Regions from separate parts of the Pseudomonas sp. Eth.TT006 genome, predicted to be linked through region 3. Evidence: predicted binding sites of a transcription regulator. Region 3 holds the regulator's gene; each other region holds the start of a gene.
What was found. The regulator sigma-54, encoded in region 3, starts transcription at its own class of promoters, with help from an activator protein. The targets are predictions, from matches to a motif close to ANTGGCATNNANNTTGCTNT.
Positions count from the first base shown of each region.

Region 1 (4,188 bases), on a different contig from region 3:
CTCCTGCTAGGGGATTCGTTCTTGTTATGTCCAGCGATGGCTTCAGGATTACCCGAGAGGATGATGGTGTGCAGTAGGTTGAAACACGACTGCGTAGGAAATTTCCGTGGATTTCGTAAAATAATCGTTACGGTTTTGGCGTTATCGCGCATTCACGGCGATTCGCAGGTTTGAAAAGGTCGGCGACTGTCACATAATCTTGACAACTGTTTGCGCACCTCGGCAGAAAACTCTGACCGTGCGCCGCAACTGGGCCCGACACTTTCCCCTGTGGGAGCGGGCTTGCTCGCGAAGGCGGTGGATCAGGCAGCCTGTTTGTTGACTGACACTCCGCTTTCGCGAGCAAGCCAGCTCCCACAGGGGGGCGAGCCCGGCACTTACATTTTTATCGTCGGGTCTTTTATATGCGCATCAAAGTCCACTGCCAGAACCGCATCGGCATTCTGCGTGACATCCTCAATCTGCTGGTGGAATACGGGATCAACGTCGCGCGCGGCGAGGTCGGGGGCGAGCATGGCAATGCGATCTATCTGCACTGCCCTAACCTGATCAACATTCAGTTCCAGGCGCTGCGGCCGAAGTTCGAGGCGATTGCCGGGGTGTTTGGCGTCAAGCGCGTCGGGCTGATGCCCAGCGAGCGTAGGCATATGGAGTTGAACGCGTTGCTCGGCGCGCTGGAGTTTCCGGTGCTGTCGATCGACATGGGCGGCTCGATCGTCGCCGCCAACCGTGCCGCCGCGCAGCTGCTCGGGGTGCGGGTGGACGAGGTGCCGGGGATTCCGTTGTCGCGCTACGCCGAGGATTTCGACCTGCCGGAACTGGTGCGCGCCAACAAGTCGCGAATCAACGGGATGCGGGTCAAGGTCAAGGGCGACATCTTCCTTGCCGACATCGCGCCGCTGCAGTCGGAGCATGACGACAGCGAAGCGATGGCCGGTGCGGTGCTGACCCTGCACCGCGCCGACCGCGTCGGCGAGCGCATCTATAACGTACGCAAACAGGAGCTGCGCGGCTTCGACAGCATCTTCCAGAGTTCCAAGGTGATGGCGGCGGTGGTGCGCGAAGCACGGCGCATGGCGCCACTGGATGCGCCGCTGTTGATCGAAGGCGAAACCGGTACCGGTAAAGAGTTGCTGGCGCGCGCCTGTCACCTCGCCAGTCCGCGCGGGCAATCGCCGTTGATGGCGCTCAACTGCGCGGGGCTGCCGGAGTCGATGGCCGAGACCGAGCTGTTCGGCTACGGCCCCGGCGCCTTTGAGGGCGCGCGCGCCGAGGGCAAACTTGGCCTGCTGGAACTGACGGCGGGCGGCACGCTGTTCCTTGATGGCGTCGGCGAAATGAGCCCGCGCTTGCAGGTGAAGCTGCTGCGTTTTCTGCAGGACGGCTGCTTCCGCCGGGTCGGCAGCGATGAAGAGGTGTATCTGGATGTGCGGGTGATCTGCGCGACTCAGGTCGACTTGTCCGAGCTGTGCGCACGCGGCGAGTTTCGGCAGGATCTGTATCACCGCTTGAACGTGCTGTCGCTGCACATCCCACCGCTGCGCGAATGCCTCGATGGTTTGGCCCCGCTGGTCGAACACTTCCTCGACCAGGCCAGCCGGCAGATTGGCTGTTCGCTGCCGAAACTGGCGCCGGCGGCGATGGAACGTCTCAGTCACTATCACTGGCCGGGCAATGTGCGGCAACTGGAGAACGTGTTGTTTCAGGCGGTTTCCCTGTGCGACGGCGGGACCGTCAAGGCGGAGCATATTCGTCTGCCGGATTACGGCGTGCGTCAGCCGCTTGGCGATTTCTCGCTGGAGGGCGGGCTGGACGAGATCGTCGGGCGCTTCGAGAAAGCGGTGCTGGAGCGACTGTATTCCGAGCACCCGAGCAGTCGGCAGTTGGGTAAGCGGCTGGGGGTTTCGCATACGACCATTGCCAACAAGCTACGCGAATATGAAGTGGGTAAGGATCCAGAGATCTAAGAAGAAAGCTTGTGGCGAGGGGATTTATCCCCGATGGGCTGCGAAGCAGCCCCAAGGCCATTTAACTTGATGTATCAGGGGAACTGCATTTATCTGTATCGGGGCGGCTTCGCCACCCATCGGGGATAAATCCCCTCGCCACAGGTTCTTTTCCGGTCTTCAAAAACCGCGATTGCCGCCAAGCGGCATGACACCGCCGGTTTTTCGACTTCGATACATTTCCTTTTCCCCCGCAAAACCCCTCAAGTCCTTTGTTTACCGGGCCGCAAGCCGCCAGAAAAAAGTTGGTCTGCAAATTGCTTATGGCTGAGCAGTAGAGCGGTGGGCGGCAAACGTCCGGCATGCAGAGGAAAGAGTGTGGACAAGTACCTTTATGTGGCAATGACCGGCGCCAGTCAGAACGCGCTGGCGCAAAAGGCCCATGCCAACAACCTGGCGAACATCTCCACCAATGGTTTTCAGCGCGACCTGGAGCAGGCGCGTTCGATGCCGGTGTTTGGTGACAGCTTTCCGGCGCGTGCGTTTGCCATGAGCGAACGGCCTGCCACCGACTTCACCGCCGGTTCGCTGGTGCAGACCGGGCGTGATCTCGATGTGGCCGTGACCGGCAACGGTTTTATCGCCGTGCAGAACCCTAACGGCGGCGAAAGCTACGTGCGCACCGGCAGCCTCAACATCGACGCCCTTGGCGTCCTGCGCGCCGGCAACGGCATGCCGGTGCTGGGCAACGGCGGTCCGATTGCCGTGCCGCCGGAGCAGCAGGTCGAAGTCGGCGAAGACGGCACCATCAGTATTCGTGCGATGGGCGAAGGCCCGCGCGTCATGGCGGAAGTCGACCGGATCAAACTGGTCAACCCGGACATCAAGAACCTCAACAAAGGCCTCGACGGCTCGATCTACACCAAGGACGGCCAACCGGCGCCGGCCGATGCCAACGTCAAACTGGTGTCGGGTTTCCTTGAGTCGAGCAATGTCAACGCCGTGGAAGAAATGACCTCGGTGCTGGCGCTGGCCAAGCAGTTCGAGTTGCACGTCAAGATGATGAACACCGCCAAAGACGACGACCAGGCCATGGCTCGGGTCTTGCAGATCAGCTAATTATCAGAACGTCGCGCCGTAAAACAGGCGCACGAGGAGAATCGAATGCTTCCGGCTCTATGGGTTGCCAAAACCGGTCTGTCCGCCCAGGACACCAACCTGACCACCATTTCCAACAACCTGGCGAACGTCTCGACCACGGGTTTCAAACGTGACCGTGCCGAGTTCCAGGACCTGCTGTACCAGATCAAACGCCAGCCAGGCGCCCAGTCGACCCAGGACAGCGAGCTGCCGTCGGGTCTGCAAGTGGGTACCGGTGTGCGCATTGTCGGCACCCAGAAAAACTTCACCGCCGGCAGCCTGCAAACCACCGAGCAGCCACTGGACATGGCCATCAACGGCCGCGGTTTCTTCCAGATCCTGCAACCAGACGGCACCACGTCCTACACCCGTGACGGTACTTTCCACCTCGACTCCAACGGCCAGATCGTCAACGCCAGCGGTTTCGCCCTGGAACCGGCCATCGTCATTCCGAACAACGCCCAGAGCTTCACCGTCGGCACCGACGGCACCGTGTCGATCACCGTGCCAGGCAACCCGGCCGCTCAAGTGATCGGCAACCTGCAAACCGCCGATTTCATCAACCCGGCCGGTCTGCAAGCGGTCGGCAACAACCTGTTCCTGGAAACTGCTGCTTCCGGCGCGCCGCAAATCGGCACCCCGGGCCTCAACGGTTTCGGTACCACGCTGCAGAACACTCTGGAAAGCTCCAACGTCAGCACCGTTGAAGAAATGGTCAACATGATCACCACTCAGCGCGCTTACGAGATGAACTCCAAGGTGATCTCCACCGCCGACCAGATGCTCTCGTTCGTAACGCAGAATCTGTAATCAAGTCTATGGGGCGGCCACGCGGTCGCCAGCAACACCGTGAGGTAGGGTCATGAAACGCTTCGTATCTGTTCTGGCATTGGGTGGGGTCGTCTCGCTCGCGGGCTGCGTCGCACCGACGCCCAAGCCCAACGACCCTTACTACGCCCCGGTGTTGCCGCGCACGCCGTTGCCGTCGGCCGCCAATAACGGCTCGATCTATCAGGCCGGCTTCGAGCAGAACCTGTACAGCGACCGCAAGGCGTTCCGGGTCGGTGACATCATCACCATCACCCTGAACGAGAAGACCCAG
Region 1 covers NZ_JBTJEN010000032.1:10,841-15,028, reverse strand. The annotation lists gene ACXR0M_RS27015 (sigma-54-dependent transcriptional regulator) at 405-1,967, shown strand; gene ACXR0M_RS27010 (flagellar basal body rod protein FlgF) at 2,325-3,065, shown strand; gene flgG (flagellar basal-body rod protein FlgG) at 3,111-3,896, shown strand; gene flgH (flagellar basal body L-ring protein FlgH) at 3,949-4,188, shown strand, end outside.
Region 1: the regulator sigma-54 is predicted to act here: its motif matches at 2,251-2,270, upstream of ACXR0M_RS27010 (flagellar basal body rod protein FlgF).

Region 2 (4,188 bases), on a different contig from region 3:
CAGCGTGATGCCGATTGTCTGGCAGACCCTGCGCAACCTGATCGTCAAAGCCGCCGCCGCACCGTTCAAGATGATTGGCGGATTGATCAGTGGTGGCGGCTCCGAAGACCTCGGCACCGTGTCTTTTGCAGCAGGCTCCAGTGACCTCAGCAAGGAGGCCGAGTCAGCTCTCGACAAACTGTCCAAAGCCCTGAAAGAGCGTCCGGCCCTGCGTCTGGAAATCGAAGGCACTGCCGCGCAAAGCAGCGACGGACCGTTGCTGGCCCAGCAACGTCTGGAGCGCGAATACCAATACAACTACTACAAGATGCTGCAGCGCCGCGGCGACAAGGTGCCGGCGCAAGCCTCGCTGCTGCAGGTGCCGGAAAGCGAGAAAGCTCCGCTGCTCGAAGGCATCTACCGTACCCGCCTGAAAACCCAGCCTCCAGCCGAATGGAAGGATCTGGGCAAGGAAGAGCGCACGGCAAAAATGCGTGAAGGGATCATCAAGTTCTGGAGTGCCAGCGATGTGCTGCTGCGCCAGTTGGGTCAGGAGCGCGCCAGCAGCATCAAGGACTATCTGGTCGACAAGGGCCAACTGGCCGATGACCGGGTGTACTTCATCGATGCCAATCTTGGTGAAGCCGAAAGCGATGGCCGGGTCGTGACGCAAATGCACCTGGACGCCGAATGATGAGAAGCACGTGGCTGCTTGCAATGACGCTGGTACTCGCTACCAGCCCTGCCCTCGCCTCTGACACGCTGCGCTGTGGCAGCCAACTGGTCAGCCTCGGCGACCGCGCCAGCGAAGTGCTGCAGAAGTGTGGCGAACCGGTTGGCCGCGATGTCCTCGGCTACAAGCGCAGCGCCAACCGCCGCGAAGAGTTTCAGGTCGAGGAATGGACCTACGGCCCAAGCAACGGCATGTACCAGTACCTGCGTTTCGAAGGCAATCGCCTGCGGCAGATCAACAGCAAACGCGGTAACTGACTCAAATCACTTACCCATGTGGGAGCGGGCTTGCTCGCGAAAGCGGTAGGCTAGTCACAACGGATTTGACTGACCTGACGCTTTCGCGAGCAAGCCCGCTCCCACAATTGTTTTGGGGTGCGCGTTGATTCTTTCGTCCCTGAAATAGAACAGGCCCCGACACAACTGCCGGGGCCTGTAATGGTCACTTCCGTGTGACCGTTCGCATGAACTCTAAAGTTGCGGCAGACGTATGACTCGGCCCGTCTGTCGCGTCTTCTCCCGGTCCAGGCGAGAAGTCATGCCTTACTCGGCTTTCAGGCCGTCAGCGGATACCGCTTTGACGCCTTTGATTTTCTTGGTGATGTTCACAGCGGTGGTTTTCTGAGCTTCGGTGATCGCAACGTCAGAAGACAGGGACACAACACCTTTGTTGGTTTCAACTTTGATATCGGTACCTGGAATGCCTTTTTCGGTTACCAGGTCGCTTTTGACTTTGGTAGTGATCCAGGTATCGGAAGTAGCTTCTTTAGCCTTGGTGACTTCACCGGCAGCCAGAGTCATTGGAGCCTGGGAGGTCTGGGTGGTTTGTGCAAACGCACCGGAAGCCATGGTCAGGGTCAGCGCGGTAGCAGCAGCGGCAGTGATAGCGAACTTCTTCATACGAGTAACTCCTGTTTTTCGGGAAAATCTGCTGGTTATCTTCTCAGCAGGGTTACTGGAGATATTGCGAACGCTGTGCCAACTTTTTAAAAGACAATAAATCTTTATAAATCAATAAGTTGTAAATTTTACATATTTTCGAAATCATGCAATTTGCATGACCCACGCATAAACGACATGCAAGTTGCAGTTTTTTGCAAAGTTCCTAACACGCTGAAATTATTGAAGCTTTTTTTGCGCGTCGAAAGCAAAAAAAATGCCCCGCATGGCGGGGCATCTCGTAACGCTTAAAGGCTCAATCAGGTACCGCTGCCAGGGCAACCCTTAGGTGCGTAATCGGCATTCACCGTTGAAGCGCAGCTCCAGACACCAGCAGCCGAGCCGGTGCCGGACGAACGAGTCAGAGTGATGGTTTTACCCAGCACCGGAGCCGGGGCGTTGGCCAAGGTGCACACGATGGTTCCTGCGCCAGTCGACGCCGTACCGGACGCTGCTACGGTGCCGCAGTTGGTGGTGGTATACGTGGCACTGCCTGCCACCAACAGCAACGTCGGATCAGTACCTTGATTGATGGTGTCTTCGAACGGCAGTTTAAGGGCGGTAATCTCCGCCAGCCCGGCAGTCACTTTCGCCCTTGCCTGGTACTTGGTGTATTGCGGCAAGGCAATGGTCGCCAGGATCCCGATGATCGCCACCACGATCAGCAGCTCGATCAGAGTGAAACCTTGTTGTTTTTTCATAGACACGCTCCATGCATGAGTCGGAATCTCATGATCTGAGATGGGCTCAGCATAGCCCATGCCAACCGTGTCATGCCCCGAATACTCGGGATGTGCGCGATGCAACGGTCTTTCCTACAACCGACAACCGCACTATCTGACACTTTTTGTCACCTGCACCTGACGTGTTTGGCGCTGTCACTTGACTAGGCTATAAGTCATGAACAGCAAGCGTGCGGAATCCCCATGAATGACATCGCTCTGAGCGGTCTGGCCAAGCAACTGGTCCAGGCCGAACTGCTCACGGAAAAAGCTGCCCAGCAGGCCTGGCAACAGGCGCAGCGCAATCGACTGTCGCTGGTGACCTACCTGGTGCAGAACAAACTGGTGAAGAGTTCACAGGTCGCCGAGATCGCTTCCGAGCATTTCGGCATGGCCTTCATGGACCTCAACTGCCTCGACAAGGAAACCCAGCCCAAGGGCCTGGTCAGCGAAAAACTGGTGCGCCAGCATCACGCCCTGCCCTTGTGGCGGCGTGGCAACAAGCTGTTCGTCGGGGTTTCCGACCCGAGCAATCATCAAGCAATCAACGACATTCAGTTCAGTACCGGCTTGAACACCGAAGCCATCCTGGTCGAAGACGACAAGCTCACTGATGCCATCGAGAAGTTCTTCGACACCCACACCAGCGGTCTGGAAGACATGGCCGACGTCGACCTCGACGGTGTGGATGTCGAGTCTGTCGACGACAGCCGCCAGGACGCCATCGGCGGACTCGATGCCGATGACGCGCCGGTGGTGCGTTTCGTCCACAAGATGCTGCTGGATGCGATCAAGAGTGGCTCATCCGACCTGCACTTCGAACCCTACGAAAAAAACTTTCGGGTGCGGGTGCGCACCGACGGCATCCTGCGTGAGGTCGCCAAACCGCCGATCCAGTTGGCCGGACGGATCGCTGCACGACTGAAGGTCATGGCCAGCCTCGACATCTCGGAACGGCGTAAACCCCAGGACGGGCGGATCAAGATGCGCCTGTCGAAAAGCAAGTCCATCGACTTCCGGGTCAACACCCTGCCGACCCTGTGGGGCGAAAAAGTGGTGATCCGGATCCTCGATCCGTCCAGCGCGCAGATCGGCATTGATGCACTGGGCTACGAACCGGCGCAGAAAGAGCTGTACATGGCCGCGCTCAAGCAACCGCAAGGGATGATTCTGGTGACCGGCCCGACCGGCTCGGGGAAAACCGTATCGCTGTACACCGGGCTGAATATTCTCAACACCGTCGACATCAACATTTCCACCGCCGAAGACCCGGTGGAAATCAACATGGAAGGCATCAATCAGGTCAACGTCAATCCGCGCCAGGGGCTGGATTTTGCCCAGGCGCTGCGCTCGTTTCTGCGTCAGGACCCGGACGTGATCATGGTCGGCGAGATACGCGACCTGGAAACTGCCGAGATCGCGATCAAGGCGGCGCAGACCGGCCACCTCGTATTGTCCACGCTGCACACCAACAGCGCCGCGGAAACCCTGACCCGTCTGCACAACATGGGCATCCCCGGTTTCAACATCGCCACGTCCGTCAGCCTGATCATCGCCCAGCGCCTGGCGCGCAAGCTATGCAGCCACTGCAAGAGAGCAATCGAGATTCCTCGCGAAACCTTGATCAAGGAAGGTTTCCCCCCGGAACAGATCGGCAGTTTCACGATCTATGAGCCGGTCGGTTGCGATCACTGCAACGGCGGCTACAAGGGGCGCGTGGGGATTTATGAAGTGGTGAAAAACACTGCCGAGCTGCAACGGCTGATCATGGCCGAAGGCAACTCGCTGGAAATCGACAGCCAGATGCGTCGCGACG
Region 2 covers NZ_JBTJEN010000014.1:122,982-127,169, reverse strand. The annotation lists gene ACXR0M_RS21335 (DUF748 domain-containing protein) at 1-673, shown strand, start outside; gene ACXR0M_RS21330 (DUF2845 domain-containing protein) at 673-969, shown strand; gene ACXR0M_RS21325 (BON domain-containing protein) at 1,255-1,611, opposite strand; gene ACXR0M_RS21320 (pilin) at 1,911-2,351, opposite strand; gene pilB (type IV-A pilus assembly ATPase PilB) at 2,577-4,188, shown strand, end outside.
Region 2: the regulator sigma-54 is predicted to act here: its motif matches at 2,398-2,417, upstream of ACXR0M_RS21320 (pilin).

Region 3 (4,188 bases):
CCCTATTTTGCTCAGTCTGGGCGCAGCACTGGGAAGCGTGAGCGCCTGGGCTCTGCCGAACGATCAGCAGCAACCTATCCGCATTCAGGCCGACGACGCCCAGCTGGACGACAAGAATGGCGTTGCCACTTATAAGGGCGACGTGATCATCACTCAGGGCTCGATGATCGTTAAAGGCAACACGGTGACCATCACCCGCACCCCGACCGGCGACATTGATGTCGTGACCTCGGTCGGCAACCTGGCTTACTTCGAGCAGTTGCAGACCCAGGGTGACACCAAGCCAGTACAGGGCTGGGGCGTGACGATCCAGTACCACGCCGCACAAAACCGCGTCGTGCTGATCGACAAGGCCAAGGTTGTCGACAAGGACAACAACACCACTCAGGGCGAGAAAATCGTCTATGACACGGTGAAGAAACTGGCGAGCGCCGGTCGCGCCACCGGCAGCAAGGTCACCGAAGCGCGTCCGCGTATCGACATGGTGATCCAGCCGAAGAAGAAAACCGAAGGGAATCCTCAGTAATGGCAACCCTGAAAGCCCAGCACCTGGCCAAGGCCTATAAAAGCCGCCAGGTCGTGCGTGACGTCAGCCTGTCGATCGACAGCGGCCAGATCGTCGGCCTGCTTGGCCCGAACGGCGCCGGCAAGACCACCTGCTTCTATATGATCGTCGGTCTGGTGCAGGCCGATCAGGGCCGCGTACTGATCGACGACCTGGACGTCAGCCACCAGCCGATGCACGGCCGCGCCAAGGCCGGGATCGGCTATCTGCCGCAAGAAGCGTCGATCTTCCGCAAACTGTCGGTGGCCGACAACATCATGGCCATCCTCGAGACCCGCGCGGAACTCGACAAGGCCGGTCGTCGCAAGGAACTGGAAAGCCTGCTGCAGGAATTCCACATCAGCCACATCCGCGACAACCTGGGCATGAGCCTGTCTGGTGGTGAGCGCCGCCGGGTGGAAATCGCTCGCGCCCTGGCCACCGCACCGAAATTCATCCTGCTCGACGAACCGTTCGCCGGTGTCGACCCGATCTCGGTCGGCGACATCAAGCAGATCATCCACCACCTCAAGGCCAAGGGCATCGGTGTACTGATCACCGACCACAACGTTCGTGAGACGCTGGATATCTGTGAAACCGCGTACATCGTCAACGACGGTCAATTGATCGCCGAAGGTGATGCTGCGACCATCCTTGCCAACGATCTGGTGAAGGAAGTGTATCTGGGCCACGAGTTCCGTCTCTGAACCCAGAGCGCATTCGGCCTGCCCTGCGGGCGCTGTCATGCTGAAGCTGTTTTTTACGCTTTTATTGTTACGGCGCTCTAGGCAAACACGACAGTTTCAGGCATATAATTTGCTTAAGTTTGGCGCTCCGGCGCCCTGTAGTGGATGGCGCATGCGCGCCGGCGAATAAGGTGTTAAGCCCCTGCCATGAAACCATCGCTAGTCTTGAGAATGGGCCAGCAGCTGACGATGACACCGCAGCTGCAACAGGCCATCCGCCTGCTCCAATTGTCCACACTGGACCTGCAACAGGAAATCCAGGAGGCCCTGGAATCCAATCCGATGCTCGAACGCCAGGAAGACGGCGACGACTTCGACAATTCCGATCCTCTGGCCGACAACGCCGAGCAAAAACCCAATACCGAGATTCAGGAACCGTCCTATCAGGAAACTGCCGCGCCTACGGTGGATAACCTGGAAGATGGTGAATGGAACGAGCGCATCCCCAACGAGTTGCCCGTCGATACCGCCTGGGAAGACGTCTACCAGACCAGCGCCAGTAGCCTGCCCAGCAGCGATGACGACGAGTGGGACTTCACCACCCGCACCTCCGCCGGGGAAAGCCTGCAAAGCCATCTGCTGTGGCAACTGAACCTGGCGCCGATGTCTGACACCGATCGCCTGATCGCCGTGACCCTGATCGATTGCATCAACAATCAGGGCTACCTCGACGAAACCCTCGAAGAAATTCTCGACGCCTTTGATCCGGAGCTCGACATCGAGCTGGACGAGATCGAGGCCGTCCTGCACCGCATCCAGCAATTCGAACCGGCCGGCATCGGCGCGCGCAACCTCGGCGAATGCCTGCTGCTGCAGCTGCGTCAATTGCCGGTCAAGACCCCTTGGCTGAACGAGGCCAAGCGTCTGGTCAGCGATTACATCGACCTGCTCGGCAGCCGCGACTACAGCCAGCTGATGCGGCGCATGAAGCTCAAGGAAGATGAACTGCGCCAGGTCATCGAACTGGTGCAGAGCCTCAATCCACGCCCCGGTTCACAGATCGAGTCGAGCGAAGCCGAATACGTCGTGCCTGACGTCATCGTGCGCAAGGACAACGAGCGCTGGCTGGTCGAGTTGAACCAGGAATCGGTGCCACGCCTGCGGGTCAACGCCCAGTACGCCGGCTTCGTGCGCCGCGCCGACACCAGCGCCGACAACACCTTCATGCGCAATCAGCTGCAGGAGGCGCGCTGGTTCATCAAGAGCCTGCAAAGCCGCAACGAAACACTGATGAAAGTCGCCACCCAGATCGTCGAGCACCAGCGCGGCTTCCTGGAGTACGGTGACGAAGCGATGAAACCGCTGGTCCTGCACGACATCGCCGAAGCGGTCGGCATGCACGAGTCGACGATTTCCCGGGTCACCACGCAGAAATTCATGCATACCCCGCGCGGTATTTATGAACTGAAATACTTTTTCTCCAGCCACGTCAGCACCTCCGAAGGCGGCGAATGCTCGTCCACGGCGATCCGCGCGATCATCAAAAAACTGGTGGCGGCGGAAAATCAGAAAAAGCCATTGAGCGACAGCAAGATCGCTGGTTTACTGGAGGCACAAGGCATTCAGGTGGCTCGCCGCACCGTCGCCAAGTACCGCGAATCCCTCGGGATCGCGCCTTCGAGCGAACGCAAGCGGTTGATGTAAGCCACGTTACAGCGTTCCAGTGGCAGGCTATCCGGCCTGCCGCTTTATGCACTGGCAACGAAGGAGAAGCTGTATGCAAGTCAACATCAGTGGACACCAACTGGAAGTGACCCCACCTCTGCGTTCCTACATCGAGGAAAAACTCCAGCGACTGGAGCGCCATTTCGACAAGATCACCAACGTGCAGGTCACGATGTGTGTCGAAAAGCTCAAGCAGAAAATTGAAGCCACCTTGCATATACCCGGCAGCGAAGTGGTCGCCAACGCAGAAGATACCGACATGTACGCTGCGATCGACTCATTGACCGACAAGCTGGATCGCCAACTCAAAAAGCATAAGGAAAAGACCCAGAGCCTCCTCCAGGGCGCAACCGGTCGTTAACACCCCCAACCCATGATTCGACTTGAAAGTATCCTGACCCCCGGCCGTTCCTTGGTGAACGTGCCGGGCGGCAGTAAAAAGAAAGCCCTCGAACAGATTGCCAACCTGATCGCCCGCGAAGTGCCGGATCTGGAGATGCAGGATGTCTTCGAAGCGCTGATCGCCCGTGAGAAACTCGGCTCCACCGGTTTCGGCAACGGCATCGCCATTCCCCACTGTCGCCTCAAGGGTTGCCAGTCGCCCATCAGCGCGCTGATGCACCTTGAAGCCCCTATCGATTTCGACGCCATCGACGGCGCTCCCGTTGACCTGCTGTTTGTATTGCTGGTCCCGGAAGCCGCGACCGATGCGCACCTGGAGTTGCTGCGCCAGATCGCCAGCATGCTGGATCGCAAGGATGTGCGCGATAAATTGCGCAGTGCTTCGAGCAACGAAGCCTTGTACCAGGTTGTAGTGGACGAGCAAAACGGGCAGTAATCATGCGTTTGATCATCGTCAGTGGCCGATCCGGCTCAGGTAAAAGTACGGCACTGGATGTCCTTGAGGACAGTGGTTACTACTGCATCGACAACCTGCCTGCCGGCCTGTTGCCGGAGCTGGCCGAACGCGCCTTGGTCCACACTGAACTGGCCCAGCCGCTGGTCGCCGTTTCGATCGATGCGCGCAACCTGCCGAGCCATCTGTCGCGCTTCCCCGAGCTATTGGAAGAAGTGCGCGGCCGCCACATCCAGTGCGACGTGCTCTATCTGGATGCGGATGACGAAACCCTGCTCAAGCGCTTCTCGGAAACCCGTCGACGCCACCCGTTAAGCACCGCCAACCGCTCGCTGGCCGAAGCCATTCAAGACGAAACCGCCCTGCTCGGCCCGATC
Region 3 covers NZ_JBTJEN010000002.1:193,596-197,783, reverse strand. The annotation lists gene lptA (lipopolysaccharide transport periplasmic protein LptA) at 1-526, shown strand, start outside; gene lptB (LPS export ABC transporter ATP-binding protein) at 526-1,251, shown strand; gene ACXR0M_RS04030 (RNA polymerase factor sigma-54) at 1,438-2,934, shown strand; gene hpf (ribosome hibernation-promoting factor, HPF/YfiA family) at 3,008-3,316, shown strand; gene ptsN (PTS IIA-like nitrogen regulatory protein PtsN) at 3,329-3,793, shown strand; gene rapZ (RNase adapter RapZ) at 3,796-4,188, shown strand, end outside.